4 regions of the Brevibacillus sp. NSP2.1 genome follow, and region 2 is predicted to be linked to each of the others. Evidence: riboswitches for the same ligand, from Rfam matches in the RefSeq annotation. Region 2 holds a riboswitch; each other region holds the start of a gene.

Region 1 (7,137 bases), 1.9 Mb from region 2:
TCCGGCGTCGGAATGTGCATGCCTGCGAACAGTTGCTTGCCTTTTTCCGTGCGCGGACGGTAGTCGTTTGCGAGGTATTTGTCAAAATACGTGCCTTTGGCGTACTCCGACTGCTCGAAGCCCATGAAGGTTTCCCCTTTGGCCATGGCGATCTCCATACTCATTTCCAGCGAGTAGAAGTTCATCATCATGAAGAACGTGCGGGCGAAGTCTTTTGCTTCCTCGCTCTCGTAGGCGATCTTGTTTTTCGCCAGGTAGCCGTTCAGGTTCATCGCACCCAGCCCGACGGAATGCAGCTCGCGGTTGGCCTTCTGCACGCCTGGCGCATTTTCCACGCGGGTCACATCGCTCACGGCGGTGATCGCCTCGATGCCCTCGCGCACGGATTCGCGCACTTTTTTGTGCTCCATCACGTTGACGATGTTCAAGGAAGCGAGATTGCAGCTAATGTCGCGGCGAATGATGTCCGGCTCGCCGTAGTTGGTAATCGTGGACGTCTCCTGGAGCTGGAAAATTTCCGTGCACAGGTTGGACATTTTCACGGAGCCGATGTCCTTCAGCGCGTGATTTTTGTTCGCGTTCGTCTTGTTCATGATGTACGGGTAGCCCGACTCCATCTGGATCATCGCGATCTTGGTGAGCATTTCGCGGGCGCTCATGACTACCTTTTTCTTGACGCGCTCGTTTGCCACCAGCTCGTCGTACATCTCGTCGAGATCCAGATCATCCAGATGGGCGCCGTACTCCTTGTAGACGGAGTAAGGAGCGAACACTGTCAACGGCTTGTTTTCCTCTGCCAGCTTGTAAAACACATTCGGCACGATCAGGCCGATCGACAGCGTCTTGATCCGCGACTTTTCATCGGCATTGATCTTTTTGCAATCGAGAAACTCGTTGATATCCCAGCCGAAGATGTTGTAGTAGGCTGCCCCGGAGCCTTTGCGCTGCCCCATCTGATCGGCGTAGGAAAACGCGTCCTCCAGCAGCTTGAGTACAGGCATGACGCCCTTGGCTGCGCCCTCGACGCCTTTGATCGGCTCTCCGCGCCCGCGCAGCTTGGACAGGTTGACGGCCACGCCGCCGCCGATTTTCGAAAGCTGCATGCAAGTGCCGAGAACGTAGTTGATCGAGTTCAAGGAGTCGTCCATTTCCAGCAGGAAGCAGGAGACCATTTCGCCGCGGCGGCTTTTCCCCGCATTGAGGAACGTCGGCGTCGCCGGCTGGAGTCGCTGGTCCATCATCGACACGGTCAGCCGCTTCGCCAGTTCGAAGTCTCCGCGCCCGAGCGAGAGCGCCACAATCGCCACCCGATCCGGGTACTGCTCCAGATACATCGATTTGTCGTCTGTTTTCAGGGCGTAGTCTTTGTAAAACTTGGAGATAGCCATGTACGAAGCGAATTGAAAACCAGCGTCATGCGCCAGGCGGAACACTTCATCGACCTGTTCAACCGTGTAGCTTTCATACACATTTTCATAAAAGTCATTTTCGATCAAATAGTCCATGCGCTCTTTCACGCTGTTGAAGGTCATCGTCTTCGCCTGTACTTCTTCCATGAAGACCGCGACTGCCTCTCTGTCCTTTTCCAGTTGGTAAAATCCGTCGCTTCCTCGCTGCATCAGTTGGTTGTTCAATTCAATGTGTCGCAATTGCTGCCACCCCACTCGTAAATTGTTCCACGTCACGGCCGGTACCGGACAGTTCGAATTTGGAAATGACCGGAACGCCATATTGGCTGGCGATCGTGTCTGCGCTTTTGGCAAAGCTGGCTCCCCAGTTGCGGTTGCCGCTGGCTGACACGCCGCGCAAATAGACATGATTCCGCTTCAGAAAACGGTCCACCTTCTCCGGCACCTGGCCAAAGCCTGTCGTGTACGTGACCAGAATGAACGGCTCGTCGATCACCATCTCCGGATCAATCTCCACGTGCGGCAGATCGAGCTTGCTGACGAATCGTCTCACGTTTCCTGTTTTCGAATCAAAAGCGATTAACATGTCCCTCATCCTTTACTGCTGTTCTATACTTTTTTAGCCAAAGTAAAAGCGCATCCGACGCCAAAATGTCGAATGCGCATGATGATCCCCATCGTATCCATCCGCCGAAAAACGAATGGAGCGCTCGAACACTTCCCTATCTCCCGTAGGTTACACAGTGCTGACGGTCAGGCAGGTCTCCTGGCTCGGGGTCATCGCTCCATTCGTGCCTTCCCGATTGGCTGAATCAGTGGCGCAAAAACCAAATGGAACTCTCTCATCACAGTGGCGGGACCGCGTCGGAATTTCACCGACTTCCCTATTAAGTCTACCAAATATAGCGTGGCAAACACCTGTCCGCATCAATATGTAGTTGGTAAAACTTACTTTACCTCAATATATCGTAGGAGTCAAGCTCGGCATGCTCTATTTTGGCGACTGATAATCTCTCTCATTTCTCTATTGCCAATCTCTGGTTTGCGTCCATATAATAGGTTTCATGCACAAAAAAGGTAACGCCACCGGCCGATTGGAGAGTGACCCCTGATGGAAAGCACGGTTTATGAAGCAGTAGCCATTCCGCGTTCGCAAACGAGAAAAATGACATACAACGACCGCACGTTCCACATCTTCGTCAGCATCCCCGACGTGGCTTTGCCGCCGTCCGGCTTCCCGGTCATTTACTTGCTGGATGCCAACTCGGTGTTTGGCACCATGACCGAAGCGATTCGCCTGCAATGCCGGGTTCCGGAAAGAACGGGCGTCGATCCGGCCATCGTCGTCGGCATCGGCTACCCGACAGAAGCGCCGTTCCACCCATCGCGCTACTACGACTTCACCCATGTCGTTCCCGCATCCGAGCTGCCCGCTCATCCGCGCGGCGGCGAATGGCCGGAAATGGGCGGGGCAGAAGGCTTCCTCAGCTTCATCGAAGACACGGTGAAGCCCGCGATCGAAAAGGACTTGCCCGTCGACCGCACGCGGCAAACGATTTTCGGACATTCGCTCGGCGGCTTGCTCGTGCTGCATGCCTTGCTGACCCGGCCACACGCGTACCAATGCTACATCGCCGGCAGCCCGTCGATCCACTGGAACGAAAGCGTCCTGCTGGAAGAGGAGCGCCGCCTGCCGTCCCTGCTCACAGACGACTTGCGGGTCAGAGCGCTGCTCGCCATCGGGGAGCTGGAAAACGACGGCCGCTTCCACGTCAACGTCAAGGCGCAGGCGATGGCTGAACGGTTGTCCGCCATGGGCAACGGGCAGATCGAAGCGTCGTTCCGCCAATTTCCGGACGAAAACCACACGTCTGTCCTGCACGTCCTCATCAGTCACGCCATTCGCTTTGCTTCCAAGCCAACTGCCCGCTAGTCAGGGCAGTTTTTTCTTTGCCTCGCTCCATGCACACAAGCAAGCAAACAAGGCAGTCGGCACACGCAAAAAACCGCCCATACGAAAACGATGAGCGGCCATGCATGCACTACTGCTCTTTTCGCCTATTGCAGAGACAACACCTTGTTGATCTGCGGCAGCTCCTCGATGGCAGCTACGACAGTTGGCGTAATCTCTTCGTCGGTGACGCAAATCAACAGGGCGTTTTTCCCCTTTTGCTCACGCGACACATTCATCTTGGAAATATTGATCTCGTGGTCAGCCAGCTTGCGGGACACGTCGTAAATGACGCCCGGATAGTCGGTATGGTGCACCAACAGACCGTGAGCGCCCGGAGGGATCCGACAGGCGCAGTAGTTGATCTCGCTGATGTACACTTCGCGCCAGTCCTGGGCAAACGTGTATTTGTTCGCTCCCACGCGCAAATTCGCCAGATGGTTGGCGTACTCGCCGGAGCTGTTTTGAACCGAAACGCCGCTGCCAAGTCCATCCACCAGAAGCGAAGCGATCTCTTCTTTATTTTCATGGGCCAAAATGCTCAGGGACGCCCCTGTGAGCTGCGGCTCCAGTCTGCGAATCAATTGGGCCAATTCACGAAGTCCAGCATATTGGGTCATGTAATCCCCTCACTCTCCCAGTCAGGTTAATCCTTAATGCGGAAGAATCCACTCTTCCGGTTCCTTGATAATCGAGGAATGGTTATCGGAGCGATACCAGGCTGTCAGGCTTTGCCCATCTTTCGTGTACACGATGCGATAGATGGTGTTGCCCTTTCCGCTTTTCGGGAAGGGACTCTCCTCGGGAGGAACCACTGTCACACCACCCGCTTCAATCACGCCACCCTTTTCCTTGATGACGCTCTCGATCACGGTCATGTGCTCGTTGCTCGTGGCCGACATCCCCACGTAAGCGAGTATTCCCAGCAAAAGCGCTCCCGCCAAAAACGAAACAATAATCACTTTTGACTTTTTCGTAGCATCCACCAAGCGCTTCCCCCGTTATTCAATTCTCTTTGTCGATCAAACGCACCTTGTCAATCGTACCTCCGCCCAGGCACACTTCCCCATCGTAAAAGACGACGGCTTGGCCAGGAGTAACCGCTTTTTGCGGCTCGGCGAAAACGACTTCTACGGTGTTGCCCTCGCGGATGTGCACCGTCACTTGCTGGTCCGGCTGGCGATAGCGGAATTTCGCGGTGCACGCAAACGATTCGGTCGGCTTGTTCGCGCTCACCCAGCTTACGTCTGTCGCCAGCAAGCTACTCGAATACAGGCGGGGATGGTTGGAGCCTTCGCCGACGATCAGGACGTTGCGCTCCAGGTCTTTGTCCACCACAAACCACGGCTGGCCGGTCTTGCCGTGCCCGCCGCCAATCCCCAGGCCTTGGCGCTGGCCGAGCGTGTAGTACATCAGGCCGTCATGCTGCCCGATCACGTCTCCGTCTACCGTTTCGATATTGCCGGGCTTGGCTGGCAAGTAGTTTTGCAAAAACTCGCGGAAGTTGCGTTCGCCAATGAAGCAAATCCCTGTGCTGTCCTTCTTTTTCGCGGTGTAAAGCCCGGCTTCTTCGGCAATTTTGCGCACCTCGGGCTTCGGCAAATGCCCGATCGGGAACATCGTTTTTGACAACTGCTCCTGGCCGAGCACATTGAGGAAGTACGTCTGGTCTTTGTTGTTGTCCGCGCCGCGGATCAGCTTGTACTCTCCGTCGATGAACTTCACCTGCGCGTAATGGCCGGTGGCGATGTAATCGGCTCCCAGGTCCATGACCTTGGCGAGCAGCTCGCCGAACTTGATTTCACGGTTGCACATCACATCAGGATTCGGTGTGCGCCCGCGTTTATATTCATCCAAAAAATACTGGAACACCTTGTCCATGTATTCTTTTTCAAAATTCACGGTGTAGTATGGAATGCCAATTTGTTCACAGACGCGCCGGACATCCTGGAAGTCTTCTTCCGCCGTGCAGTGGCCGAATTCATCGGTATCATCCCAGTTTTTCATGAAGATGCCGATGACGTCATATCCCTGTTGCTTGAGCAGGTAAGCCGTCACGGAGGAGTCGACCCCGCCGGACATGCCGACAACGACGCGTGTATCTTCTGGTCGTTTCATAGTCTTTCTCCTCTTGATTTAATTTGTCCATCTACAGATTACCATGTTTCGTCCAACAATTCATGTTTTGTTGCACTTTTGTCGGCCTAATGTGAAAAACGCCTGCCGCAATGGACAGCGACAGGCGTTGATGAGCACGTTATTCACTTTGGGAAACTTCGTCTTTAATCTCGGAGCGGAACCCTTCGATGCTCTCTGCACGGCGCTGGTTTTTCGCCTCGATGTTCGCTCATTCCTCTTCGGAAATCTCGCCCGCGTGTGCCGCCAGGTAATCTTCCGACTCGCGAATGCTCTCTTCCGTGTTTTGCAGCATTTCTTGCAGCTTGGCTGCGTTGTCAGAACGATCGTCCGGTTTTGCCATGAAAAACACTCCTCACTTTGCCAGTATGATTCACTACCTGTACCATTGTGCTTCGTTCGCGGAACAATTATGTATGATAGGATAGAGAGAACGGACTTTGCGAAAAAGAAGGTTTTTCACATGGCTTCTCTGGATTTTCTGGAACGAAAGCTGCTGCGGATCATAGCGGAGACAGACCCTGTCCGGCTCAAACGCCAATGGGTGAGCAAGCGCGCCGAGTCTTCCGGCGAAAGCGAGCAGCGCAAACGAATCGCCCTCTTGCTGCGCAGGCTCGACAAGTTGCCGCCAGCCAAGCGTCGCGAGGTGCTGGATTTGCTCGCGCAGTTCAACTGGAACGGATAGGGCATTAGCGGATGGACGGACCGATGTGCCAGTGCCCGTCTGTTTTCAGCATGCGCCTCACGTCTACTATCGCCTCGCGATGGAGCGGGCCGTAAATGTGCGGATACAAAAGCCCGTCCTTGGCCTGCTCGTACTTCACGGGCGAAGGCGATTTTGTCTCGTCCACGATGAGCACGTACAACTCCTCATCGAACGCGCCGTACACCCGGTCTGCTACCTTGCCGAGCAGCTCCTCGCCTTTTGTGGCGTGAATGAACCCTTCCTGCTCGTAGTCGCGAGGCAGGTAATGGTCTTTGTCCGCCCATTTCTCCCAATAAGCTTTTGGGCACATACAATAAATGATCGATGGCTGCATGTTGTGTTCTCTCCCTTGTCGCACCGCTTTATTTTTTCCCCATCGCCTTGTTGAGATGGCGCATGGCTTTATCGAAAAACATCTGGTCGAAGGCGCCCTGATCGAACTTCCATTCAATGAAGTTTTTCAACGAATGCAAATCTACCCACGCATCCTTCGCTTGCGGGTTGCGGTCAGGCACTTCGCCCGTGACTTCTCCTTCGTAGACCAGCTTCGCCATCTCTGCCGGGTGCATCCCGATCTGATAGGCGATCTGGTGTAGCGCTATTTTCATGGAATCCCCCTGCTCTGTCCATTCTGGTTTCAATTATTCATCTATTTTGCCAGTCTTTTTCCTCCATGCCAACCCCTGCTCTCTCCGGCGAAAAAGGATTTCCGCTTGCGTCCGCATTTTGATAGAATGAACGCACAAAAAGTCACGACGCTGGAGGATTACAAGTCATGTCCACTTCCGATAACAGACCGCGCAAGCAATGGTACCGCAAAAAAGTGGTCTGGATCCCGCTTTTGTTTGTCGCCTACGTCTTTTTCGTCAACAGCTCCTACCTGGCTGCTCCGCCTGCCGGCTCTCCCTTTTTGCTCGCCCACCGCGGAATGACGC
Region 2 (7,137 bases):
ACTGGATGACTTTACAGGAGCGGCGACCCAGCGGTAAAATGGTTGAAAATGACAAAAGGAATAAAAAATCAGGCTATTGTACACCTTCCTTCTACTCAATTGATGATTAGGGGTACTGCTTTCCTGATTTTTTTTATTGAGGCCGATGAAAAATCAAATCTACCTTCGCCGGAAAAATAAACTGGTCGTCGAGAAGGGACAGCATGAATTGCCTGTCTCTTATTTGGCTGCGGCTCTGCGCAACATCGAGAGTCTGGGCTACACGTTTTCCCTGGAGCTGCTGGAGCGAATCCGCACGCTGTCTGAAGCGGAGTTTTTCCCGCTTTACTCCGAGGTAGTGACGGTATTGAAAGAAATGGTGGGCGCATCCCGCAAGTACAAGCCGATGTATCCGAATTTTCCCGAACAAGTGATGGAGGCGAGCGAGGGAGAATTGTATTTGCAGGCGATCATCCACTGCCTGACGTGGCAGCTTCCTGTGCACGAGGTGAAAAAACGGCTGCCGCTGTTGCGAGAATCCCGCCTGAAGGTGATCCAGTTGGGAACGGACGAAGAGCTTTTGCAGACGGGCATGAACCTGTTGCGGGCAAAAAGCTCGCTCTCGGCGCAGGACAAGGAAGACCTCGCAGCGCTGCTCACCGAGTGCGATGGAATCGCAGAAGCGCTGCCGCCAGAGATTCCGCACAAGGAAAACGCGGCGGTCGTAGCCAGCATCTTGCTGCGTGCCGACAAGCTGCCGCCCGGCTTTTTTGCGACCTATTGCAAAACGGCGACCGACGTCTTGCGGCTGGCGGTTGCGCTGTCTGACGGCGATGTCAGCCTGGCCGCCCCTGCGAAATTCCGCAAGTTCAGCCGCGCCGAGCGCCGCCTGCTGCTGCGCTTGCTGGAAGCCAGCCCGAACCTCGCGGAAGACATGCTGCGCTACAAAGGCCGCTGGATTCGCCTCGGGGAAATCTTGCATCCGTTCGAATACAAGGACCGCTATCCGCAGACGGCGGAAGCGTTCGATATTTTGCGCAACAACCGTCGGCTGGAAACGTTCAACAGCAAGGTCGAGCTGGCGCTGGCGTGCGGGGATGTGCACGAGGCGACGAGCCTGCTCGTGCAGCGGCCGGGGGAATTTGCCCGGCGCCTCGACCACCTGCTCAGGCTGGCAGCGGATCGTGACGAGGTGCTCCGTTCGTTTGCACAGGTCGCGCCTTTGGTGTCTACCCCTGTGCTGCTGCAAGCGCTGAACCACTTCGAGAAAAGAGAAGCGTACGGAGAGTGGCGCACCTTTTTCCCGAAAGGAGAGGTGGCAAAAGTACAGACGATTGCAAACGCGCTGCCGCAGTTGCCGGAAGACGTCCGCGCGAGTGCAGCCCGCAGATGCCGGGAAGCCCTGCTGGAGCGGTTTTCTGCCCTGTCTTCCCTGGGAAAAGTCTACCTCGATCCGCGCTTGCAGGAGCAGCTCGTGCCTTTTTCGCAACGGTCGGCGAGCAAAGCGCTGCGGACGATCGTGCGCGGCTCCAGACTTCCGATCCCGGAGGGCAGTACGATCCGCTTTTTCACCTGGTGGAAGGAAGGCATTGTCAACAACGTCCCCACCGGGCGCGTCGACGTCGATTTGTCTGCGGTGCTGTACGACGCGGACTGGAAGTACATGGAGCACATTTCCTACACGAATTTGCGCTCGGAGAAATACCGCGCCTACCATAGCGGCGACATTGTGAGGGCGCCGATGGGGGCCTGCGAGTTCATCGATGTGGATATCGAATCTGTCCTTCATTACGGCGGCCGTTACGTGGTCATGTCGCTGAACTCGTTTACCAGTCAGCCCTATTGCGATTTGCCCGAATGTTATGCGGGCTGGATGATACGCAAGGCTCCACAGTCGGGGGAAATTTTTGAACCGCAGACGGTGCAGGACAAGATCGACCTCGCTTCACGCTCTACGATCTGCATCCCGGTCATTCTCGATCTGGCGGAGCGAAAAGTGATCTGGACGGACATCGCGCTGCGCTCCCACCCCCGGTTTGTCAATAACGTAGAGGCGAACGGAGGCGGCGTGGAGTGGATGGGAAGGGCGCTCACCTCGCTGGTGAAGCCCACTCTCTATGAGCTGTTCACGCTTCATGCGCAAGCGAGAGGCACGCTGACTGACCGGGCGGATGAGGCGGACACGGTTTTCTCCATGGACGAGGGAATCACTCCGTTTGACCTGGAAATCATCATGGCGGACTTTTTGTAAGTTCGCTGGTTTCGTTAGGCAAAGGGAATGAGGTGCGTGTCCATTAAGCCGGTAGTGGTGAATCCGCAGATGAAAAACGGCAAAATCAGAAACCAGAAAGCCTTGGTTGGAAATATCCGCCTGACCGGTTGCCGGCTGGAAGGATGTATTTGTTGTCTTTCATCTGCGATCTGTGGCGAACCTCCTATCGGTTGCAAACCCTTTTCGGCAGGATGATTCTTCAGAAGAAACATCATGACGGGAAATACCACGATCAGTAAAAAGAGACCCAATACCGCAACAGCCATTTTCCAGTCAAACCACTGTATGAAAAACAGTGAGGCTGGCACAACTACCATTTGGCCTACGCTAAAGCCAGCCTCTATTACTCCGAATGCGAGTCCACGCCTTTTATTGAACCAATTTGTGACCATAATGGTTGCGGCTACATTGGAGGCACCTCCAACACCAATGGAAGCGAAGACACCATAGAGAATAAACAATTGCCAGAGGGAAGTTACCCATTGCGTGAAAAAATGCTCAGACCAACCAGAAGTGTGCTGCCTAAGAGAATGGACCTGGCACCAAAGCGGTCAATCAACCTGCCTGCTATTGGTTGGGATATGCCATAAATGACAAAACTCAATGTGGAGATGAGAGAAATGGTACCTCGATCCGCGGCAAAGCCATTCTCCCAAGGTTCAATAAATGCTCCGAAAGAAAGTCTTGCTCCTTGCACAGCCAACAATGCGAAAAAGGTGACAAATAAAATGATCCACGCGTAATGCACTTTGCTCTTCACAGTCTCAACGCACTCCTTATGAGTTTAATCCCAATCTGGTCAGCATGTTTTTGAATAATTTCGCTTCTTCTTCACTGAATATGGACATCGCTTCTTGATTCACTTCGTCACTGATCTGATTCAGAGGTTGTTCCAATTCCTTGCCTCGCGGAGTCAGAAAAATCAAGTTCGTCCGGCGATCATTGGGATCGGAACGACGCTCGATGAGCCCCATATTTTGCAGTCGATCGAGCACCCCCGTGATGGTTGCTCCATCCAAGCGAAGCCGACTACCCAATTCCACACCTTTTTGGCCATCTTTTTCCCATAGCGCATGTAATAGAACAAACTGCACGGGAGTAATCCCGTACGGCGATAATTTGGCCTTTTCCATTTGCCAGATTTTTTGATACGCCTTCCCGAGAAGAAACCCATAGCAATCCTCAATCCGATCCATATGTACCTCCAAATATTTTATTGGAAATCGATGTAAGAATAAGATAACACGCACACAAAAGATTTGTGTACAAATAATTAGTTCACAAAACAAAGATCAATGCCCAGTATGTTCCTATCCGCAGCTTTTGCTTGAATCCCCGGTAGCATTTGCTATTATTAAAGCAAGTGCTTGTCATAGAAAAGAACGACATTTGAATATGGTAGAAAAACAGGTCCTTGTTTTTCGCAAGCGATAGTTTGCGAATGCGAGGTTAAAAGGGAAGTTTGGTGAAAAGCCAACGCGGTCCCGCCACTGTAAAAGAGGAGCTCTTCTTCTTGGCAACGGCGCCATCCACTGCACGCCAGCGTGCGGGAAGGAGGAAGAAGAGCGAAGATCCTTGAGCCAGGAGACCTGCCTGTTTTGATGTCCACTGATTTCCTTCGGGTCAAAGGATGAGGTGAGGATTGTTGCAGTCGGCTATCCGCGCTTTGTTTTCCTTGGAGGTTTGGGGAAACAAGGCGTTTTTTTGTACGCGGAAAGCGAAACAGGAAGCAAATCGGCAAACTCTTCACTTTTTCAGTCAGGTAAATAACGAGGCTATGGAAAACATTTGAAATAGGCAACGGAGCCTAAACTGCATTTTTGGAGCGCTGTGCCTCCGAAAATTATTAGGGATGGGCAACGGGGCCTACAGTTTATTTTGGGGGTGAGCGTACTTGAGCAACAAGCGGGGCCTGTTTTTGGTCTACACCGGAGACGGCAAAGGAAAGACAACAGCCGCGGTGGGGCTGGCTGTGCGCGCGACTGGACGAGGCAAAAAGGTCATCATGATCCAGTTCATCAAGTCGCCGGAGCGCACGTACGGAGAGAAAATCATCTTCGACAAGCTGGGCATCGAAATCGTGCAAAAAGGCGTAGGCTTCACCTGGACGAAGACGCCGGAGGAGCATCGCGCGGCGCTGCAGGAAGCGTGGGCGTTCGCCCGGGAAAAGCTCGCTTCGGGCGAGTACGACGTCGTCATTCTCGACGAGCTGAACAATGCGCTGGCGATCGACCGTTTTCCGATTGTGGACGTGCTGCCGCTCGCGGACGTTTTGGAAGCGATTCAAAACAGGCCGAGCCATGTGCATCTGGTCGTGACGGGGCGGAGCGCCAAGCAGGAAATCATCGACATGGCCGATCTCGTGACAGAGATGAAGCCGATCAAGCATTACTACGATGAAGGAATACCAGCGGTGCTGGGGGTAGAGTTTTGATGAACGTATTGGAAGCGTACGGCCACGGCGGAGATTTGCTGACGGCAGCGGACCGCTTTGGGATGGAGCCGGGCCAATTCCTTGATTTCAGTGCCAATATTAACCCGCTGGGCATGCCGGACAGCGTGCGCGAGATGCTTTTGGCCTCGCTGTCTGCCGTGCTGCGTTACCCGGACCCTGGGCATCGCCAGTTTCGCCGGGCGTTGGCGCAGCGGTTGCAGTTGCCAAAGGAATGGCTTTTGCCTGCGAACGGAGCGGCAGAAGCGATGGCGCTCGCGATTCTCGGGCTGCAGCCGCAAACAGTCGGCGTGATTTATCCTTGCTTTTCGGAATATGCAGAGCTTTCCGAGCAGTTTGGCGCAACCGTCATCGGCTGCTACGGAAAAGAAGAGAACGGCTACAAGGCCGACAGCGCCGAGCTGTACCGTCTGTTCGAACAGGCTGATCTGGTGTTTGTCGGCTCGCCGAACAATCCGACTGGCATCTTGTATGAGCCACAGGAGCTGTTGCAGATGGCGGACTGGACGGCCCAGACCGATACGTGGCTGGTCGTGGACGAGGCGTTTCTCGATTTTGTGGAAGAAAGCCGCCAGTTTACGCTGGCAAGTCGGCTGGAGCGCTTTCCCCGCGTCATTTTGCTGCGGTCGATGACGAAAATGTACGCGATCCCCGGCTTGCGTCTCGGATACGCGATCGCCCAGCCTGACGCGATTGCGAAAATGCGCGCGAAGCAGGTGAGCTGGAGCGTGAATGCGCTTGCGCTTTTGGCGGGGGAGCTGTGCTTGCAAGAGCATGAGTACGAGCGGCGGACACGCAGCCTGGTCGCCAGGGAGCGCGCTGGCCTGGTCGCGTTTATTCGCGGGGAGCTGGGCTGGAAGGTCTGGCCGGGGGAGGCGAACTTTTTGCTGCTTCGCTCGCCGGAGGGCTTGCCAGCCGCACAACTGCAAGAGCGGCTCGGCAAAAAAGGCGTGCTGATTCGCAGTTGCGCCATGTATCCCGGATTGACGGCGCATGACGTGCGCATCGCCGTTCGCGGGCCAGAAGACAATGCGCGCTTGATCGCGGCCTTGCGCGAGGTACACAGCGAAGGGAGCGGGGAGCGATGAGTCTTGTGCTGGTGACAGGCGGCGTGCGCTCGGGAAAAAGCCGCTTTGCGGAAGAACTGGCGCAACAGGCCGGAGAGCGCGTCCTGTACGTGGCGACGGGTCAGGCGTGGGACGAGGAAATGCGGCAGCGGATCGAGCGGCACAAGGAGCGGCGGCCGAAGCAGTGGGGCAGCGTGGAGGTCGGCGAGCGGCTGTGCGACTACGAGCCTGCTAGCACACCTTACGACGTCGTGCTGATCGATTGCCTGTCGACGTGGGTGAGCAATCGGCTGATGAGCGTCGAGGAAGCAGAGTGGCGAAGCGAGGCGCACACAGAGGCGCTGCTTGCGGAGGCAGAGGCGTGGCTTGGGCTTGTCCAGCGCTCCCCGCAAAAAGTGATTGCGGTCACGAGCGAGGTCGGGCTGGGCGGTGTCGCCATGAATCGGCTCGGCCGCTGGTTCGCAGACGCGCTGGGCGACGTCAACCAGCGGGCTGCGCGTCAGGCAGAGACGGTCTACGCGGTCATGGCCGGAATCCCGTGGAGGATCAAAGGATGAATGCATTTTGGCACGCGATTGCGTTTTTCACCCGGATTCCGGTTCCGTGGCTGCGCCCGTCCGACGAGGCGTGGAAAAAAAGCGTCAACTGGTATCCGGCAGTCGGGCTGGTCATAGGTATTTTGCTATGGGGAGTCCACCAGACGGGGCTTGTGCTCTTTAGCCCGTGGCTGTCCGCCGTGCTGACGCTCGCTGTCTGGGTGTACATCACAGGCGGACTGCATCTGGACGGCTGGATGGATTTGGCGGACGGACTGGGAAGCAGCCGGCCAAAAGAGCAAGTGCTCGCGATCATGAAAGATAGCCGCGTGGGCGCGATGGGGGTTTTAGCCGCGATCTTGCTACTTTTACTCAAGGCAGGGGCCGTCGCGGAGCTTGCGCATCCTGGCTGGGGTGTGCGCCTCGTATTCGTTCCTGCCATAGCGCGGACACATGTGCTGCTGTCGATTCGGCTGTGGCCGTATTTATCGCAGGAAAAAGGGATCGGCAAAGGCATCAGTGCAGGGCTGTCGCCTGTCGCCATCGCCGCCGGATACATCGTTCTCGCCGCGGCTGGCTGGTTCGCCGGAGGTTTGCAGGTCGTCGCGGCAATGGTCGTCTCGCTTTTGTTCGTGCTGTTGTTTTCCCGCTCGGTCGCCCGCAAGCTCGGCGGCCTGAACGGAGACTGCTACGGAGCAGCTATCGAGAGCGGCGAGGCGGTCATGCTGCTCGTACTGGTCGGGAGCTGGTGGACATGAAGTTGATCTGGATACGGCACGGGGAGACAGACAGCAATCGGGAGCGCAAATATCTCGGGCATAGCGACATTCC
Region 3 (7,137 bases), 1.9 Mb from region 2:
GAAATCATCGACCTGATCGTCCGGGACGAGAGCATTCACGGCCTGTACGTCGGCGTGCTCGCGCAGGAAGTGTACCAGCGGCTCAGCGTCGTGGAGCAGGCGACGGTCAAAGAGGAGCTGTACGCGCTATTGCACGAGCTGCACCAAAACGAAGAGGAGTACACTGTCTCCTTGTACACAGAGATTGGCCTGGCGGACGAGGTGTTGGCCTACGTGCGATACAACGCGAACAAAGCGTTGATGAATCTGGGGCTGGAGCCGTTTTTCCCCGAGGAGGAAGTCAACCCGATCGTCCTGAACGGGATTCGCACGCACACGAAGCAGCATGATTTCTTCTCGAAAAAAGGCAATGGCTACGTCCGCACGCTCAACGTCGAGCCGCTGACGGATGACGATTTTCGCTTTGAGTAAAAAAGTTAAACGATCGTTTAAAAGGGTTGCTGTCTACAGACGGCAGCCTTTTTGTCGTGCCCGTTACGCGAAAAGGGGCGAGCGGCGCGCATGCACAGGCGCGCGCGAAGTAGCGGATGAGTTGCCCACATTCCTTCCTGTGAGATTTTCTCAATCAAGAATCTTTTATAGAAAGGAATAAAAGAATTCTTCATTTTAAAATACCTTTTCATTCATATTTATGTTATAAATAAATGATGTGTCGGCTCTTTTGATTGCCACCCGGTCGAGCCGAGTTGGGCTTAGGCTGGAACAGCAATGCGGCAGTGACGAGAGTCGCAGAATCATCGAGTCATGCGTCTGGAGGACTGATTTATCTGACAATGAATCCAGTGTTATCCAGTTTGGCTGGAGGCTGGACGAGCCGCTAGACTTCGTGAATTTTTTCACTAATCTGAGGGTTCCTTACAAGGCCCTTCGTTCTTACTCACAGGAGGTTTTTGTCATGCTTCAAAAAGTTTCATATTCGTTTATCGTCATCATCGGATTTATGCTGTTTGCGCTGTTTTTCGGAGCAGGCAACCTGATTTTTCCACCGATGCTGGGACAGATGGCGGGAACGAACGTCTGGGAAGCCAACGCCGGTTTTCTCGTGACAGGGGTTGGCTTGCCACTTTTGGCAATTACAGCGTTGGTGTATTCAGGTAAAGACGATTTGCGTTCGCTCGCAAGCCGTGTGCACCCGCTGTTCGGTCTTGTTTTCACGATTTTGCTCTATTTGGCGATCGGGCCGTTTTTTGCGATTCCGCGCTCCGGGAATGTTTCGTTTGAGATCGGGATCAAGCCGTTCTTGTCCGAGCAGGCCGGGCCTTTTCCGTTGATTGTGTTTACCGTCTTGTTCTTCACGCTCGCTTGCCTGTTGTCGCTCAATCCTGGAAAAATTATCAATGTAGTCGGAAAAGTCTTGACACCGATGAAGCTGACGTTTATCGGCATCATCGTCCTGACGGCGATTGTGTATCCGATCGGCGAGCTGCAAGCGCCAGTGGGCGATTACCAGTCCAAGGCGTTTTTCAAAGGATTCCAGGACGGCTATTTGACGCTGGACGCGCTCGGGGCGTTTGTATTCGGCATCATCATCGTCAATGCGATCAAGGAAAAAGGGGTTACGTCGAAAAAGCAAATTTTGCTGACGTGCGCCAAAGCAACGCTGATTGCGGGTGCGCTCCTGGCGTTTTTCTACTCGGTGCTTGCCTACATGGGCGCTTCCAGCGTGGAAAAGCTCGGCCATTTGGAAAACGGGGCGCAAATTTTGGCCAAAGTGTCGAATTATTACTTCGGTTCTTACGGCGGCCTGCTGCTCGGCCTGATGATTACTGCGGCGTGCCTGACGACCAGCGTCGGATTGATTACGGCGTGCTCGTCGTATTTCCACGCGATGTTTCCGCGCATTTCATATAAAAAGTTTGCCGTCATTTTGGCTGTGTTCAGCACGCTCGTCGCCAATATCGGGTTGACTGCGCTCATCAAGGTGTCTGTTCCGATTTTGACGACGATGTACCCAATCGCCATCTCGCTGATCTTTTTGACGTTTTTGCATCAAGGGTTTGGCGGTCGGCCAGAGGTGTATCAAGGCAGCTTGTTCGGTACGTTTCTCGTCAGCCTGTTTGACGGGCTGAATGCTGCCGGGGTCGAGCTTGCGGCGATCAACGACGTCTTTTCCCGCTACTTGCCGATGTACACGATCGGCCTGGGCTGGCTGCTGCCTGCATTGATCGGGGGCGTTGGCGGCTACCTCGTTTATTTGATGCGCAAACCATCGCTGCGCGCGCGTGAGCTTCGCCTGACCAAGCAATAGGACAGGCATTATGAGGAAGCAGCCTGAACGTTGACATCAGTTTGCAAAGTGGAAATAGTTTAGCATGACAAAAACTGGTTTACGTGTTACTGTATGAAGAAAGGTGTGTCCCGCCCATTTTTGGGGCACATGCACTCATACCGACAATTTCATATGAGTGGAAACAGGTTCCTTGGCGATGAATATCGGCGCAAGGATGAAAAGGGAAGTCGGTGAGAATCCGACACGGTCCCGCCACTGTATGAGGGGAGTTTGCACAACTTTTGGCCACTGGTCGAGCTGACTGGGAAGGCGTTGTGCAGATCATGATCCTCAAGTCAGGAGACCTGCCTGTTTCGACAACACTGCTTAACCTACGGGAGATAGGGAGGTGTTAGGATGCTGTGATCTCAGTGTTTATTTGGCATTTCTAACGTTCTTTCTGATCGTTGGAGATGCCTTTTTTATTGGGCGAAATCGAAAAAATGATCGCAAAGGATGGAGAGGAAGCAAATGAAAAGCAGCAACTTGGGATATCCGCGGATCGGCAAAGATCGCGAGTGGAAAAAGGCACTGGAAGCTTTTTGGGCGGGGAAACTCGACGAGACGACATTCCTTGCGCAAATGGAGCAAATTCGCAAGCAGCACCTGGTCAAACAACAAAAAAAGGGGATCGACTGGATTCCGGTCAACGACTTTACGTTCTACGACCACATGCTCGACATGGCGGTTATGTTCGGCCTGATTCCGAAGCGGTTCGCGTATGCGGGCGGTCCGGTGCCGCTGGCTACGTATTTTGCGATGGCGCGCGGCAGCAAAGACGCGGTCGCCAGCGAAATGACCAAGTGGTTCAACACGAACTACCACTATATCGTCCCCGAGTTCGGCGAGCGCGCGCCTGTCTTGACGGAAAACAGGCCGCTGCAAGCGTACCTGGAGGCGAGAGATCAGCTAGGGATCGCCGGCAAGCCTGTCATCGTCGGGCCGTACACGTTTGTCAAGCTGTCCAAAGGGTATGCCAAAGACGAATTTGAACGCGTCGTCGATCAGATCGTGCCGCTGTACGTGGACGTCCTTCGCGAGCTGGAACTGCACGGCGTCGAGTGGGTGCAGATCGACGAGCCTGCGTTTGTCCTCGATCTTACCGGGCAAGACAAAGCGCTCATTCGTCGCGTGTACGAGCAGTTCAGCCAGGCGCTGCCGCACCTGAAGCTGATGGTGCAGACGTACTTTGAAGCGGTGCACTGGTACGAGGAGCTGATTGAACTGCCTGTCCACGGCTTGGGTCTTGATTTTGTTCACGGGAAAACAGCGAACCTGGCGAACCTGACGACGCACGGTTTCCCGCAAGACAAAGTGCTCGGCGCCGGGGTCATCGACGGACGCAACATTTGGCGCTCGGCCCTGGAGGAAAAGTGGGAGTTGGTCAAAACGTTGTGCACCGTAGTAGCCCCAGAGCGGGTATGGGTTCAGCCGTCGAGCAGCCTGCTGCACGTTCCGGTTACCGTCGAAGACGAAACCGATTTGCCGGAAGAAGTGCGCGTCGCATTGGCGTTTGCCGATGAGAAATTGGCTGAAGTGCGCTTATTAGTCCAAGGTTTCCAATATGGAAAGTATGTTATCTCGAAGGAAATCGCCCAGAACGAGAAAGACTTGCAGCGCTTGGCCCAATCTCCGGCACGGAACCGCCAGGAAGTGCAGGAGGCGAGAAAAGCGCTGGCGTCGACAGCGGCGAAGCGGGCAGTGCCGTTCCACGAGCGTCGCGAGATTCAGCAGGCGACGTGGAAGCTTCCGCTGCTGCCAACGACGACGATCGGCAGCTTCCCGCAGACGACAGAAGTTCGCCAGGCCAGACAGCAGTTCAAAAAAGGAAACTGGACCGTCGAACAGTACGATGCGTTCATTCAGGAGCAAATCCGCGAGTGGATCGCCATTCAGGAACAGATCGGCCTGGATGTGCTGGTGCACGGCGAGTTCGAGCGGACAGACATGGTGGAATATTTCGGCGAGAAGCTCGACGGCTTCGTTTTCACGAAAAACGGCTGGGTGCAGTCGTACGGCTCCCGTTGCGTCAAACCGCCGGTCATTTACGGCGACGTGCAGTTCGTCTCCCCGATGACGGTCAAGGAGAGCGTATATGCCAAGTCGTTGACGGATAAACCAGTGAAAGGGATGCTGACAGGTCCTGCCACGATTTTGAACTGGTCGTTCGTGCGCGACGACGTCTCCCGTCAGGAAGTGTGCGAGCAGATCGCGCTGGCGCTGCGCAAAGAGGTGGAGGCGCTGGAAGCGGCGGGCATTCGCATGATTCAGGTGGATGAGCCGGCATTGCGGGAAGGCTTGCCGCTCAAGCAGGCAGACAGAGCCGCTTATCTGGACTGGGCGGTCAAGTCGTTCCGGGTCGCTACCTCGACAGTCGAGCCTGGCACGCAAATTCATACGCACATGTGCTATTGCGAATTCCACGATTTCATCGACGCCATCAGCGAGCTGGATGCCGATGTGATCTCGATCGAAACTTCCCGCAGCCACGGCGAGCTCGTCTCGGTGTTCGAGACGTGCACGTACGACAAAGGGATCGGCCTCGGTGTCTACGACATCCACAGCCCGCGCGTTCCGGCTGTGGCCGAGATCGAGGAAATGGTGTCCCGCGGCGTGCAAGTCCTGCCGCCAGGGCAATTCTGGATCAACCCGGATTGCGGGCTGAAGACGCGGGGCAGAGAGGAAACAATCGCGTCTCTGAAAAACATGGTAGCGGCGACACACGCAGTACGAAACCGCCTGGCACAAAAAGCATAAGCATGAGCGAGAGGAGCAGCACAGATGGCAACAGAAGCCCAGATCGCAACAGAAGCACGGCCTGTCGGGCAGTCGAGAACTTTTTTGACAGACCTCGTCTTCCCGCCGGATACGAACCATCACAATACGATCTTCGGCGGCAAAGTAATGGCGTACGTCGACAAGATCGCCTGCATCGCGGCGATGCGCCATTGCCGCAAGCCGGTAGTCACCGCGTCCAGCGATTCGTTCGATTTCCTCGCGCCGATCAAGACAGGGGAAGCGATCAACCTGGAAGCGTACGTCACCTGGACGCACAACACGTCGATGGAAGTGTTCGTGAAGGTGGAGTCGGAAAATCTGTTGACAGGCGAAAAACGCATGACCGCGAGAGCGTACTTGACGATGATCGCCCTCGACGAGCAAGGCAAGCCGACGCTGGTGCCCGCCGTCATCCCGGAAACCGAGGAGGAGCGCCTCCAGCACGAAAAGGCGAAGCATCGCTACGCGCTGAGGAAGCAGCGGAAGGCGGAGTTGTAGTCACCGTTGCAAGAAACAGCATACAGCAACAAAAGCAATGCCAAAAGCCCTCACCGACAGGTTGAGGGCTTTTGCTGTGAGCGGCACGCAGGCACTAAGGGATCAAGGGCAAACACACAATGCGGCACGGGGAAAGCCGCAACGTCAAAACAACTGTTGCCGCACCAACGGCCGCAGCTCCTCTGTAAACTGCTCGACCAGCTCGGGCCGTCCGTGAAACTGTGCAGGCGTATTTTGAAACAGTACGGCTTCCCACTGCTCGCCCTGCTTTTTCGCTACGAGCGTCTGGTGCGCATGGAGCGCTGGATCAAGCTCGTCTTTTCCGGGAGGGATCATGCCGACCATGGCGCGAACCATCCCCACTTCCTCGCTGAGCAGGCATGCGGACTTGATTTTGTACACAAAGGGGGGAGTCAGATGGTGGGAAAAAACGTCGTGCAGGTGCGTAAAAATGGCGGCTCGTCCGATCAGATGGCTGCCGTCAAAGCCGATAAGCTCGCCGTCTGCCGCGAACGGAGCGGACATGCCGGATGCACTGTGTTCGTTCCAGCCGCGAATGACTTGCCGGTAGAGGGTGCGAATCGCATCTTCGTGTGTGGCTGTGCCCATCCTGGCGTACCTCCTTGGGTGGCTGTTTGAACCATAGTGTATCATACGAACCCGAAACGATGTCAAAGGTTTGACAGCACGGACCGAACGCCACTTTTCCGGATCGCGCCGCGAGTGTGCATGGTCTGTGGCTGCGTGCGCTTCGCCGCGACTGTGTGCCCATCCGGCTGGAGTCCGGGCGTACAGCGATGACAGGCAGCAAACTGAAGGATGAACTACATTTTCCAAGGTGTATTGAAGTGAATTAATACAAAAGATATACTATTCTAAAAACTTACACCAAACGAAACGCAAAGGAGTCTTTTCGGTATGGATCAGGATCAGCACCAGCACGTAAAAGAACGCATTCGCAAGCAATACGGCCATTTGACCGCCAGCCAAAAGATCATTTCCAAAATCGCCCTCGAAAAGCCGAGCCTGCTAGCTATCCATACGGCCAAAAAAATCGCGGAGCTGACGAATACGAGTGAGGCGACCGTCATTCGTTTTTGCTACGCGCTGGGCTATTCCGGCTACACAGAGTTGCAGGAGGAGATCAAAAAGTCGCTGTTGATCGGCGACCAGAGAAAGGGGCCGATCCAGAAATACCGCGACACCGAAGCTGCGCTCACCCGAGACAATTACGCGCACCAGGTCATCGAAACCGACATCGCCTACCTCCAGCAAAGCTTGCAGCAGATCGACTACGGCTTGCTGCATCAGGCTGTGCAAAGCATTATGGCGGCGCACCGGATCGTCGTCGTAGGGTTTCGCTGGTGCCACATCCCGGCCAAGTGGCTGTTTTCCGCCTTGAACGCGATCAAGGGCAACACCCACCTGTACACGGGCGCGGTCGACAACGCCGACTACTTTTTGACCGAACGCGAGCAGGAGTGGCTCGTCATTGCGCTTTCTTTTCCGCGCCATCCGAGCGAGACGGTCGCCATGGTGCATTCCGCCAAGGCATTGGGGGCAAAAGTGCTCGCGATTACCGAGGGCGAGCT
Region 4 (7,137 bases), 2.5 Mb from region 2:
GCTATCTCTCCATGCCGCACAATGACGGTGTTTACGAGTATATAAGCGTCAGCGCCGGACGGTTTGCCTTGAAAATCAAGGAAGAGACGTTTCGCCTCGGCGAAGGGGACGCGATTCGCTTCACGGGCAACGTCCCCCACGCGTACAGCAATGACGGCGAACAGCCGCTATGAAGTCATTTGGGCGGCGGCAGGGCATCCGAAAGCGGTGTTTCGACTGACTCCCGAGCAACTGGTGCAAATGACGAACGGACAGGTCGCCTGTATCGCTTCGTGCCGCTAGCGGCAAAGGGGTCTATCGCCTCGTTGTAGAATAGATGATAAAGTGGAAATATTCCTAAAACAACGAGGAGGGTATACATGAAAGCTACAGAACCGATTTTCCTGGGGCATCGCATCCATCTGATCGACGGGTTTGATATGGGCTGGGCGCAGCGGACGGGAACGTACGTCATCGCCGAGGACGAGCTGACCCTGGTCGAGACAGGGCCGAGTCCTTCTGTCCCGTACATACGGGAAGGGCTGCGCAGGCTCGGATTTTCCCCGGAGCAAGTGAAGTACATCATCGTGACGCACATTCACCTCGATCACGCGGGGGGAGCGGGACTTTTTTTGCGCGAGTGCCCGCAGGCAAAAATCGTGGTGCATCCAAAAGGAGCGCGCCATCTGGTGGACCCGAGTCGGTTGATCGCGGGCGCCAGAGCGGTGTATCACGACGATTTTGACCGCCTGTTCGATCCGATTGTCGCCGTTCCCGAAGAGCGGATCATCGTGCGCGCCGACCAGGAGACGCTGCAAATTGGCGCCAACTGTGTCCTGGAATTTTGGGACACGCCGGGACATGCCAACCATCATTTCAGCATTTACGACCCGGTCAGCCGCGGCATGTTCACGGGAGATACAGCGGGTGTCTTCTATCCGCAGCTTCAACGGGACGGGATTCACTTCGTCCTGCCGTCCACCTCGCCGAACCAGTTTGACCCGCAGGCGATGCTGCGCTCCGTGGAACGCTTTGAACAGCGCGGGCTTGCGCGAATCTATTTCGGGCATTTCGGCATGACTGACGATGTTGCCGACGTCTATCGGCAGGTGCGCGAGTGGCTTCCTGTCTTTGTCGCGGAAGGGGAGGCGGTCGTAGCCGCCGGACTCGGCGATGGCGAACTGGCGGAGCGGCTGTTCGGGCGTGTACTGGCGCATCTGCAATCGTTCGGGATCGGCGACGGGCATGAGGTGCTGGACGTGCTGCGGCTCGATTTGCAAGTATGTGCGATGGGAATTGTCGACTATTTGCAAAAGCGCAGGAAATAGCGGGAGACGCCAGACAGCGGGTACGAGACGGGCAGCATGGGCTTACGTAGCCGTGGCAGCAGCGAAAAAGCATTCTTTTTTTGGCAAAGGAATGCTATCATGATGGATGAGTCTTAGCAGTTGTAGGCCATTGCAATTGAATACGCGCAAACAGGTGCCTTGGTCCTTGCCAAAGGACGAGGTGAAAAGGGAAGCCGGTGCAAGTCCGGCGCGGTCCCGCCACTGTAAAGCGGCTGTCGCAATAGCTGCCAAGCCAGGAGACCTGCCTGTTTGCCTGATGTGCCTGCGCCTTCGCGGAAAGGTTCGGCCCGTTCAGGACGTTTTTTTGCGTGAGCATGGATGAGCCTGACATGTCGCCCCTTTGGTTCCGGTTGGATGCGAAGGGTTTTTGTTTGCTAAGAATCAACCAGTCGCACAGAAAGGAAGTCATACATATGAAACGCGCATGGAAACTGCTCATCCCGCTGGTGCTTGCTGCAAGTCTCGTCGGCTGCGGCGGCAACACCCAGACGGCACCTGCTCCGCAGGCAGAAGCACCGCAGACAGCACCACAGGACGCGGCTGCCAAGCAGACCGTCTACCCGCTTACCGTCACAGACGCGACCGGAAAAGAAGTGACCGTGGCAAAAGAGCCGCAACGAATCGTCTCGACTTCCCCGGCAGAGACGGAAATCTTGTTCGCGCTCGGCTTGAACGAGCGGATTGTCGGTGTCTCCGACTTCGACGACTATCCGGCAGAAGCGAGCACGAAGCCAAAAGTGGGCGGAGTCGTCAAGCCGAGCGAAGAAGCGATTCTCGCCCAGTCGCCCGATCTGGTCATCGGCGGAATTTCGATGGAAAAGCCGGTTGCCGACAAGCTGAAATCGCTCGGCATGCCAGTGTACGTCACGCATCCGAAAAAAGTGGATGACATCCTGAACAACATTTTGACGATGGGGGTTATCACCAACCGACAGGAGCAGGCGGAAAAAGTCGTCGCCGCGATGAAGCAGGATATCGCCCGCGTACAGGAAGCCGTCAAAGCGGTGAAGCCGGAAGACAAGAAAAAAGTGTACCTGGAGTTTGCGCCAGGCTGGACCGTGGGCAAAGGGGAGTTCCTCGACGAGCTGGTGACGCTGGCAGGCGGGACGAACATTGCGGCCGACACAGAGGGCTGGAACCCGATCAGCGAGGAAAAGATTTTGAAAAGCGATCCCGACGTCATTTTGTACGCCAAAGGCATTACGGATGACAAGACGGGCACGAAGCTGGAAGAGATCATCGCAAACCGCAACGGCTGGGATACGATGAAGGCGATCCGCGAGAAGCAAGTGTTCGGAATGGACCAAAACCTGCTGGCGCGCCCAGGCCCGCGCATTACACAAGGTTTGATCGAGGTAGCTAAAGCGATTTATCCTGACCTGGTGAAATAAAAATGAAAAAGCAATGGCTTATATGGGGAGGAGCGAGCAGCCTTGTGCTGCTCGTATCCGTGGTGGTCAGCATTTCGATGGGGGCGGCGTCGCTCCCTCTTTCGCAAGTATGGCTCATCCTCTTGCACCAGCTTCCCGGCATGTCGGAGTGGATTCCGGCGACATGGCCGGAGTCGTCCGAGCAGATCGTGATGAAGGTGCGTTTTCCGCGCGTCGTACTGGCCATTTTGATCGGAGCTTGCCTGTCGCTTGCGGGCGCGGGCTTTCAAGGCGTGCTGCGCAACCCGCTTGCGGACCCGTTCACGATGGGCGTAGCGTCCGGTTCGGCCGTCGGGGCGGCTTTTCTGATCCTGTTCGGCTTGCAGTTCGCTGTTCTTGGAGAGTGGAGCACGCCTGTCGTCGCCTTTTTGACGGGGCTTGTCAGCTTGTGGATTGTGCTTGCCCTCGCCAAGACGCAAGGCAAGCTGCAGACGGAGACGCTGATTTTGTCCGGCGTCGTCATTCAGGCGTTTCTCGGCTCGCTCGTGTCCTTCATGGTGTCGCTGTCGGATCAGACGGTGAACGAGATCGTTTTCTGGCTGATGGGAAGCCTGTCGTTTCGCGGCTGGGCCTTCACGTACGTCCTGGTCCCGTATTTGCTGATCGGCGTGCTCGTGCTGCTTGGCTATGCCCGCTCGTTGAACCTGTTTGCGCTCGGGGAGCGGCAGGCGGCGCATCTCGGAGTCAACGTCGACAAGACGAAGCTCATCATTTTGCTCGTCTCTACGCTCCTGACTGCAGCGGCGGTTTCGATTGCGGGCGTCATCGGGTTTGTCGGGCTGGTCGTGCCGCATCTGGTGCGGATGATGGTCGGGCCTGACTACCGCATTTTGCTGCCGATGGCGACCATCTGCGGCGGTGTGTACGTGCTGTGGGCGGATACGCTGGCGCGAATGCTGCTCGTGCCGACAGAAATCCCGCTCGGGGTCGTGACTGCGTTTTTGGGAGCGCCGTTTTTCGCCTATTTGCTGAAGCAAAACAAACGGATCGGAAGGAGGTAGTCGCGTCATGATCGAAGTGCGCGGGCTGCAAAAGTCTTACCAGGATGTGTCCGTCCTGCGCGAGATCGGGTTTACAGTCCAGCAGGGCGAGTTTTTTGGCATCATCGGCCCGAATGGGAGCGGAAAATCAACGCTTTTGAAAATGCTCTCCGGTGTGATTGCCGCTGATGCGGGAGAAATCACGCTCGCGGGCAAACCGGTTGGCCGCTATACGCGCAAGGAGCTGGCGCGGGTTCTCGCCGTACTCGAACAGGAGGGGCTGCCTCCGGTCGGCTTTCGCGTTCGCGAGGTGCTGGAAATGGGGCGCTACCCGTACCAAAACTGGCTGGGCGAGGAACAGACAGACGTCGGGCCGCTCATCGACGAGATCATGCAGCTTTTGGGCCTGACACCGCTTGCCGATCGCACGCTGGATCAACTGAGCGGAGGGGAAAAGCAGCGCGTCGCCTTGGGCAAGGCGCTCGTGCAAAAGCCGCAGGTGCTGCTTCTGGACGAACCGACGACTTATCTCGATATCGGCTACCAGATTCAACTGATGGACATTGTGCGCAAGTGGCAAAAGACGACGCAGGTGACCGTGGTCGCGGTGCTCCACGACCTGAATCTCGCTTCGCTCTATTGCGATCGCATCCTGATGCTGCACAAAGGCGAGCAGATCGGCGTAGGCACGCCAACAGACATGCTGCAAAGCGACCGGATCGAGGCGGTGTACGGGACGCGGCCGATCGTCATGGAGCATCCTGTCCACCGTTTGCCGCAAATCATGCTGCAATCCGGGTCGTAATGGGGGAATACAGATGATCGTACTCGTGACAGGCGGCGCTCGCAGCGGCAAGAGCACCTTCGCGGAAAAATACGCGGCCCATCTGGGGCAATCGGGCGTCTATATCGCCACCGCGCAAGCTTTTGACGAGGAGCTGCAGGAGCGCATAGCCAGGCATCGCGAGCGCAGGCGAACGAGCGCGTTTTGCTGGGAGACGATCGAGGAGCCTTACGCCCTCGCAGACGTGATCCGCTCGCTTGGGCAACGGGACGAGCTGGCGCAAAAAAAGGCGGTCGTCGTGGTCGATTGCCTGATCGTCTGGCTGTCCAACTGGCTGATTTGCCACGAGCAGGACGAGGCGTTCGCGCGCACGCTTGCGCAGGCAGACGAGCTGATTGCGGCTGTAGAGGACTTTCCCGGGACGATTTTGTTTGTCACAAATGAAGTCGGGGCCGGACTGGTGCCGGAGTATCCGTTAGGGCGCATGTTCCGCGATCTGGCAGGCTTGATGAATCAGCGGCTGGCGACGGTGGCCGACCAGGTGTTTCTGCTCACAGCAGGCATTCCGCTGGAACTCAAAAGCAGGGCGTTTCGCTTTTAGGCAGGGGAAAAGACGGTTTCGCGTCGTCTTTTTCCCTTTTTTGTGCTATACTATAAGAAAAGCAATGGAAAGGATCAGGATACCATGCGTCCCCATAGGACGATCTGGAAACGGTATGACCTCTCCTACATCTAGCTTCGTAGTAGTCGACCGTCACTTGGACGACTAGCCTACTACGAAAGCGAGGCCCTTTGTATGAGTAGCGACTTATACTTGCGATGTTCCTCCGTAGTCGGTTGGTCGTCTGTGCCAAAACCGACAAAAATGCGAGGAATCGATGATGAGGAGAGCGCTGCAATTTACTCGACGTTACGGTATGATTTTGTTTGGAGCATGTTTGCTTGCTTTTGCGTATTATCACATCAACTTTCAGAACCACTTGTCTGAGGGCGGCTTCGTCGGCCTGGGGTTACTGGCCAAATACGCCTTTGACCTGTCGCCAGCGATGATGATTTTACTCTTGGACATCCCGCTGTTTCTGGTTGCCTGGTTAGTGCGAGGGCGTCAGTTCATCTGGGACACGATCTTTGCCTCACTGGCGTTTACCGGGTTTTATGAACTGTTCGAACAGTTTTCCCCGATTGTGATGGATATGAGCAGAGTGATGCCGCTCGCTTCTGTGTTGTCCGGGGTATTGACCGGACTCGGCACCGGGCTGGTTCTGCGCTACGGAGCTGCGACAGGCGGCGACGATATTTTGTCCCTGTTGCTCAGCAAGTACACAGGATTGTCGATCGGTACGATTTTTCTGTTGCTGGACGCCATGGTGTTGGGCCTGTCGTTCTGGTATGTACCGATGAAAGAGATGCTCTACACCATTTTGGCCGTCGTCATCTCCAGCCAAGTGATTACCTGGACGGTGAATGCCGGCGGTGCAGGAATCGCTGTGGAGGAAGAGGCGCACGGACATGGCAACGTCTCGATGACACACCAATGATGAGAAATCCAGTTGAAAAACATGCCTATACAAAAGCGCGAAAAAGGCCAGGTCGGTTTACCAGTCGACTTGGCCTTTTCCCTGTTCCTGTACATAACGACACGGGGAAGTAGTGGATACTAACCCATACGTAAAGCTGTCTGACGGAAAGGACGGGGTCTGCATGAGCGATCGTTTTTTTGGCAACTACAAAGCGTTCGTGGTCATCCCGGAAAAAAAACAAAAGGCGGGGCCGAAAGCGTTTGATCCGAGCGACTACACCCGCCACTTCGTTCTCACATTTTCCTTGTATGATTCGCTGATTGCAAACTGGAAGGAAGCCGCCAAGTTCAAAGTCCAGCCGCGACAGGGCCTGGCGCGAGTCGTCGACGACTTTAACCTCAAGCATGGCGGCGATGCTTACCTGCAAATTTTGGAGATGGAGGAGGACCAGTCCTACTTTGTGCTGGCGCTGTCCTGCAAAACAGCCAGCGATCAGGAGCAGGCGGTCATGAACCGGATCACCCATCTGCTGGAAAAAGATTTCGCGACGGACCTGTTGATCGGAGAAACGTGGTACCAGCTTATTGGCACCAAAGGCAAGTTCGAGCGCAAGCTGTTCTCCTACAGCATCCAGCCGTACCACTAGCCGCCGAAGTAGTCGGCGAGACCGTCCACGATCGCTTGCGCTGCTTTTTCCTGGTAAGCGGCAGTGCGAACGAGCTGCTCGTCTTTCGGATTCGACAAAAAGCCAAGCTCAACAAGCACAGACGGCCTGTCGTTTTCGCGCAAAACGTGGTAGTCGCCGAAAGAAATGCCGTTGCTCTTCAAGCCGATCCCGCCTGCCAGACGAGTCTCGATGCTTCGCGCGAGGTCGTAATCTTTGTTTTGCGCGTAAAAAAACGTCAAGGTCCCGCTGTTCGGCTTCGTGGAGGAGTTGTAGTGAATACTGACAAAGGCGTCCGCCGCCTTCGCTTCGCTAATGGCTACCCGCTGGGCGAGAGAAGGCTTTTCCGCATCGCTCGTCCGGGTCAAAATCACCTGTGCCCCTCGCTGGCGCAGCTTGCTCGCCACCAGCAGCGAGGTTTGCCGATTCAG

What was found. A riboswitch is a leader RNA that binds a small molecule or an ion and turns the genes downstream of it on or off. The one in region 2 is predicted to bind cobalamin.
Region 1: it holds a riboswitch for cobalamin, as region 2 does, so the genes downstream of both, nrdI (class Ib ribonucleoside-diphosphate reductase assembly flavoprotein NrdI) here and cobO (cob(I)yrinic acid a,c-diamide adenosyltransferase) in region 2, are expected to answer to the same signal.
Region 3: it holds a riboswitch for cobalamin, as region 2 does, so the genes downstream of both, metE (5-methyltetrahydropteroyltriglutamate--homocysteine S-methyltransferase) here and cobO (cob(I)yrinic acid a,c-diamide adenosyltransferase) in region 2, are expected to answer to the same signal.
Region 4: it holds a riboswitch for cobalamin, as region 2 does, so the genes downstream of both, M655_RS09750 (ABC transporter substrate-binding protein) here and cobO (cob(I)yrinic acid a,c-diamide adenosyltransferase) in region 2, are expected to answer to the same signal.

What each region holds. Positions count from the first base shown of each region.
Region 1 covers NZ_CP048274.1:2,596,192-2,603,328, reverse strand. The annotation lists gene nrdE (class 1b ribonucleoside-diphosphate reductase subunit alpha) at 1-1,649, opposite strand, end outside; gene nrdI (class Ib ribonucleoside-diphosphate reductase assembly flavoprotein NrdI) at 1,636-1,995, opposite strand; cobalamin riboswitch at 2,149-2,346, opposite strand; gene M655_RS13170 (alpha/beta hydrolase) at 2,521-3,342, shown strand; gene M655_RS13165 (ACT domain-containing protein) at 3,468-3,980, opposite strand; gene M655_RS13160 (hypothetical protein) at 4,014-4,346, opposite strand; gene mnmA (tRNA 2-thiouridine(34) synthase MnmA) at 4,366-5,478, opposite strand; partial or broken gene tlp (small acid-soluble spore protein Tlp) at 5,618-5,839, opposite strand; gene M655_RS13145 (hypothetical protein) at 5,960-6,181, shown strand; gene M655_RS13140 (DUF952 domain-containing protein) at 6,186-6,536, opposite strand; gene M655_RS13135 (hypothetical protein) at 6,565-6,810, opposite strand; gene M655_RS13130 (glycerophosphodiester phosphodiesterase family protein) at 6,978-7,137, shown strand, end outside.
Region 2 covers NZ_CP048274.1:4,462,874-4,470,010, reverse strand. The annotation lists gene M655_RS21630 (TerD family protein) at 146-2,230, shown strand; partial or broken gene M655_RS28375 (MFS transporter) at 2,248-2,712, opposite strand; gene M655_RS28370 (MFS transporter) at 2,727-3,011, opposite strand; gene M655_RS21620 (MarR family winged helix-turn-helix transcriptional regulator) at 3,028-3,447, opposite strand; cobalamin riboswitch at 3,643-3,862, shown strand; gene cobO (cob(I)yrinic acid a,c-diamide adenosyltransferase) at 4,146-4,685, shown strand; gene cobD (threonine-phosphate decarboxylase CobD) at 4,685-5,791, shown strand; gene cobU (bifunctional adenosylcobinamide kinase/adenosylcobinamide-phosphate guanylyltransferase) at 5,788-6,327, shown strand; gene cobS (adenosylcobinamide-GDP ribazoletransferase) at 6,324-7,064, shown strand; gene M655_RS21595 (histidine phosphatase family protein) at 7,061-7,137, shown strand, end outside.
Region 3 covers NZ_CP048274.1:2,604,372-2,611,508, forward strand. The annotation lists gene nrdF (class 1b ribonucleoside-diphosphate reductase subunit beta) at 1-411, shown strand, start outside; gene brnQ (branched-chain amino acid transport system II carrier protein) at 896-2,248, shown strand; cobalamin riboswitch at 2,397-2,596, shown strand; gene metE (5-methyltetrahydropteroyltriglutamate--homocysteine S-methyltransferase) at 2,741-5,026, shown strand; gene M655_RS13200 (acyl-CoA thioesterase) at 5,051-5,545, shown strand; gene M655_RS13205 (SgcJ/EcaC family oxidoreductase) at 5,690-6,154, opposite strand; gene M655_RS13210 (MurR/RpiR family transcriptional regulator) at 6,464-7,137, shown strand, end outside.
Region 4 covers NZ_CP048274.1:1,948,647-1,955,783, forward strand. The annotation lists gene M655_RS09735 (cupin domain-containing protein) at 1-173, shown strand, start outside; gene M655_RS09740 (YbaK/EbsC family protein) at 151-282, shown strand; gene M655_RS09745 (MBL fold metallo-hydrolase) at 360-1,307, shown strand; cobalamin riboswitch at 1,443-1,591, shown strand; gene M655_RS09750 (ABC transporter substrate-binding protein) at 1,742-2,719, shown strand; gene M655_RS09755 (FecCD family ABC transporter permease) at 2,722-3,759, shown strand; gene M655_RS09760 (ABC transporter ATP-binding protein) at 3,767-4,543, shown strand; gene cobU (bifunctional adenosylcobinamide kinase/adenosylcobinamide-phosphate guanylyltransferase) at 4,557-5,123, shown strand; gene M655_RS09770 (YitT family protein) at 5,401-6,060, shown strand; gene M655_RS09775 (hypothetical protein) at 6,224-6,688, shown strand; gene M655_RS09780 (N-acetylmuramoyl-L-alanine amidase family protein) at 6,685-7,137, opposite strand, start outside.